2 regions of the Terribacillus sp. AE2B 122 genome follow, and region 2 is predicted to be linked to the other one. Evidence: predicted binding sites of a transcription regulator. Region 2 holds the regulator's gene; the other holds the start of a gene.
What was found. Region 2 encodes LexA, which represses DNA repair genes until DNA is damaged. Its sites were predicted from a motif close to CGAACATATGTTCG; they were not measured.
Positions count from the first base shown of each region.

Region 1: a site for LexA is predicted at 1,304-1,317, ahead of AE2B122_RS13195 (DNA repair exonuclease). Genes of this name have one in related genera too.

Region 1 is NZ_LR700946.1:154,401-156,815, reverse strand. It holds gene AE2B122_RS13205 (DUF445 domain-containing protein) at 1-830, shown strand, start outside; gene AE2B122_RS13200 (YlbF family regulator) at 903-1,253, shown strand; gene AE2B122_RS13195 (DNA repair exonuclease) at 1,368-2,415, shown strand, end outside.
Region 2 is NZ_LR700942.1:751,323-753,737, reverse strand. It holds gene AE2B122_RS03845 (hypothetical protein) at 1-239, shown strand, start outside; gene lexA (transcriptional repressor LexA) at 526-1,155, opposite strand; gene AE2B122_RS03835 (recombinase family protein) at 1,439-2,098, shown strand; gene AE2B122_RS03830 (DUF896 domain-containing protein) at 2,140-2,364, shown strand.

The DNA.
Region 1 (2,415 bases), on a different contig from region 2:
GATTTCTTCGTTCGGAGCGAACACCTCGGCAGCTGTTGTCTGATTTGAATATAACTGTGGCGGCAGATGATCTTCATACAAAGACTGCGTCATTATTAAAAACACAGCTGGAAAAACAGTCAGAGAAGGAACTAGGCAGCCTGCTTCCAGACGAATTAAAACAAAGGACAGAAGCTGCAGCAGATAAAGCCGCTTCACATATTCAGCAGATGCTCGTAACTTATGTGGATAGCTATGATGGAAGGCGGAAAATACAGGATCTTGTCCAAAGCTTTCTGCAAGGCAGAGGTTTTCTTGGGAGTATGCTGTCCTCCTTTATGGATCCTAGCAGTGCTGTCGATAAGATTCAGCCTGTTATTATAGAATCAGTCGGTGCAGAAGGCACACGTCGCTGGCTGCATCAGCTGCTTGCAGATGAGCTGAATAAATTGATGAACAAGAAAGTAGGCCAAGTGACCGAATCAATCGGCCAAGATACGCTAGACGAGGTGATCCAGCAAGTAGTCAGGAAGTCGATACCATTTGATGAGATGCTAGACACACCGATACAAGTGTATATGAAAGATCTACAAGACGATGTAATTGAGAAGAAATTGACTCGACTGGTGGGACAAGTCCTTCAACGTCTCTCTGAGCAGATTCCGGTCATCATGGAACAGCTGGAGCTGGCCAAAATGGTTGAAAAAGAAGTATCCGGCTTCCCTCTGGAACGAGTCGAAGAACTAGTCTTGGCTATCTCCAACAAGGAATTCAAGCTGATTACATATCTCGGCTTCCTTTTGGGAGGTATCATTGGAATCGTTCAAGGAATTATCGCACTCTTTATCTGATAGCTCGAACTATACAGCGCTCTATCGGTTTGTTATAGTGGAACTTGAGTAAAAATGAGGAGGTACGTACCCATGGCTAATATGTACGATCATGCGTATGAACTAGAAAAAGCAATCCGTGAAAGTGAAGAATTCAAAGGCTTGAAAGCCGCTTATGATACGGTAATGAACGATCCATCTTCCAAAGAGATGTTCGAAAACTTCCGTAACATCCAGCTTGAATTGCAGCAAAAGCAAATGCAAGGACAAGAAATTACAGAAGAAGAAGTTCAAAAGGCACAAAGCGTAGTCCAAGTCGTTCAGCAGGACGAACAGATTGCGAAATTGATGGAACACGAACAGCGTCTGAACATTGCAATCAACGATATCAGCCGAATCATCACAAAACCTTTGGAAGAGCTTTACGGTCAGCCGGAGGAGTAAACAATAACCTCTTTGCCATTTGGCAAAGGGGTTTTCTTTTATTTTGAAACCGAACGTGCATTCGTAAAGCGTGCATGCTACTATAGAAGCAAACGACTATAGGAAGGAAATGTTATGCTGCCTAAACTAACATTCATACATGCTGCTGATCTTCATCTGGATAGCCAAATGGAAGGGTTGACTGCTGCGTATCCTGCGATGAAAAGCCGTTTGCAGGACAGCACATTTCAATCCTTGAAACAGCTTGTACAGTGTGCAATTACAAATAAAGTGGATTTTGTCTTACTGGCAGGAGATATCTTCGATTCCAACAGACAATCTCTTAAAGCACTCGTTGCCTTGCGTGAAGCCTTTAAAGAACTGCAGAAACACAGTATTAATGTGTACATGCAGTACGGAAATCACGATTTTACTGGAAAAAAACCAATGATGAAATACACGAACAATGTACATATTTTTCAATCTGAAAAAGTGGATACCTTCTTCTATGAAAAGAATGGCGAGCCAGCAGCAGCAATCCATGGCTTCAGTTATACGACGAGACATATTAAATCAAGAAAGGCGCTGGAATACCAATCTAAAGGAGATGGGATTTACCAGATAGGCATGCTTCATGGCAGTCTGGGTACAGGAAGTGCTGCTGATGTTTATGCTCCCTTCAGCGTAGATGAGCTGAAACAAGCTAGTTTTGATTATTGGGCGCTGGGGCACATCCATAAGCGTGAAGTATTGTCCGAGCAGCCGCCAATTGTCTACTCAGGAAATATCCAGGGCAGACATCGTAAAGAGTCTGGAGAAAAAGGCTGTTATTTGGTGGAATTGGAGGGGCAATCCTGTGCAATGACGTTTCTTCCCCTGCAGGATATACGATTTGAAACGGTGGACGTGGAAGTCAAAGAAGGAACAGCGTTATATGAAGTGGAACAGGCCGTGCTGGACAGCTGTATTAATTGGGAGGATGCGTTTGGAGAGGCTGTGCTCCACGTAATTTTCCATGGTCCTGCACATCTGTTGATGCGATGGAGCCAAGAGGAACGTTTGGAGGAGTTACTTGAGATCATCAATGAGCAGCAACAGAATCTTGGCAGCCAGCTCATACTTGCTGGTTTTTCTGTTCAGGCAACCATAGATATGAAGGAAGAGCTGCTTCTGGAGCGTAATG
Region 2 (2,415 bases):
AGGAAGGATTCATTTCAGGCGTCGTAACAAACTCCAAGGATTACAGAGATGTCTTCATTGACGATATTTTAGTAAAAGGACATGAATTGTTAGCTTTAATGGGGAACCAGCGAATTCTGGATGGTGCCAAGCGCCTGTTAGGGGAGACATACGAGAAAGCCACGCCAGGTATTCTGCTCGAGGCTCTTAATTTAGCGATGAAACAATATAAAAGCATACAAGAGGAGCTTGCCGTCTAGGCAAGCTCCTTATTTATACCGTTTTTAACGTTCTTTAAGATAATAATCATCCATACTGTGTTGTTCTCTACGGTGGCTTCTTGTATATCCACATTTACACGAATCAGTAACACTATCAATCTTATGTCGGCCTCGCAACTTGCAGAAGAGCTTGTAAAACAGCTTCACAAAACCACCTGCTTTCTAGCTTTTGGTAATAGCATAATCTAATATACCCAAAAATTATGTCGAAAGAAGGCAAAAAGTATGTAAATTCTATGAAAAAAAACCGGCCGGAGCCGATTTTTTACTGAATGGAACGATATAAACCGATTACTTTACCAAGAATACTAACATTATCCAAAATGATAGGATCCATCGTACTGTTTTCTGGCTGCAGTCGGATCTGGTTTTCTTCCTTGAAGAAACGTTTCACTGTTGCTTCATTGTCCTCTGTCATCGCTACAACAATCTCTCCATTTTGAGCGGTCTGCTGCTGTTTGACGATGACCATGTCTCCATCTAGAATACCGGCTTCTATCATACTCTCTCCTACAATAACCAAAACAAAAATATTATCGTCCGGTCCTACTAGATGGCTAGGTACAGGGACATATTCTTCTATATTCTCCACTGCTGTAATTGGAATACCAGCTGTTACTTTTCCGATTACCGGAGCGTAGTTTGCCTCACCTCGAGGAATATCTGTTTGTTCTTCACTATCAAATGATAATACCTCGATAGCGCGCGGCTTTGTTGGGTCGCGACGGATAAGACCTTTTTTCTCTAAACGAGAAAGATGGCCGTGAACGGTAGAGCTTGAGGCCAATCCAACTGCTTCGCCGATTTCTCTAACGGAAGGCGGGTAGCCTTTATCGAGTACCTGCTCCTTTATGTATGCTAGAATCGCTTCCTGTCTTTTCGATAGTTTTATCATGTATCGAACACCCCGTGCATATATTTTTATTACATACAGTATACCATGATAGATTGCAATATACAAACATCCGTTCGAAAAAAGGTCTTGACTAGAACCTATGTTCGTATATAATGGAATTAACAAAGAGAACGCATGTTCTTGAAAACGGAGGGGTCTACCATGTTCAAAAAACTAGCGAAATCAGATCTATTCTATTATGTGCTTTTCGGCTTCACGCTTTTCTTCTTATACTTTACACTTATAATGAGCGTCTAATTAGTCGAAGTGAGAGGGTACATCAATGAAAGCAGTCATCTATTGCAGAGTAAGTACAGAAAAGGACGAGCAAGCTAGCTCGATTGAGCGTCAGCGTGAAGAGCTCATCAGGCTTGCTGCGTCTTCCGACATAGAGGTTATCGATATCATCGAAGAGAAACAGAGCGGTTATGAGATCGAACGTCCGGGAATTTTTCGCATGCTGGATGTGTTTACAGCACGTGAAGCGGATTGTCTCCTCATTCAGGATGAAACGAGGCTAGGAAGAGGCAATACGAAGATCGCCTTGTTCCATCATCTTCAGAAGCTAGAGGTCAAGGTGTATACGTTAAGCCAGCACGGTGAATTCCAGCTTTCGGAATCAGATGGTATGGTGCTCCAGATCGTTGGTATTGTCGAGGAGTATCAGCGAAAGATTCATAATATGAAAATCAAACGAGGTATGAGAAGGGCAATCGAGGCCGGATATGATCCAAGTAAGAATTTGAGCAACCAGCAGGCGGCACCTGGCAGGGAGCGGATTGACTTTCCGATACAAGAAGTGATCAGGCTGCGAAACAATAAGCTTACTTTCCAGGAAATCAGCTCTGTTCTGCGCGGTATGGGCTTTAATGTATCAAAGGCGACCGTACATAGAAGGTACCAGGAGTATCTTTCGCTTGAATCGGAAGACGCTAGCGGGTAACATAGGTATATTAACTCTAATGCTTAAAGGAGCATATACACATGTTAACTAAAGATAAATTAGCACGCCTAAATGCGTTAGCAAATAAAGCGAAGGCAGAAGGACTCAGCCTTAGCGAACAGAAAGAGCAAAAAGAACTAAGACAGGAATATCTGGGAAATGTACGTTCTTCATTCAAAAACCAGTTCAAGTCGATGACGGTTATGGATCGTGAAGGCAATGACGTTACACCAGAAAAAGTAAAACAATTACGTGATGAGAAATAAGAAGGGACGGCTGGCTATATGCACAGCCTTTCCCTTCTTTTTCTATATATA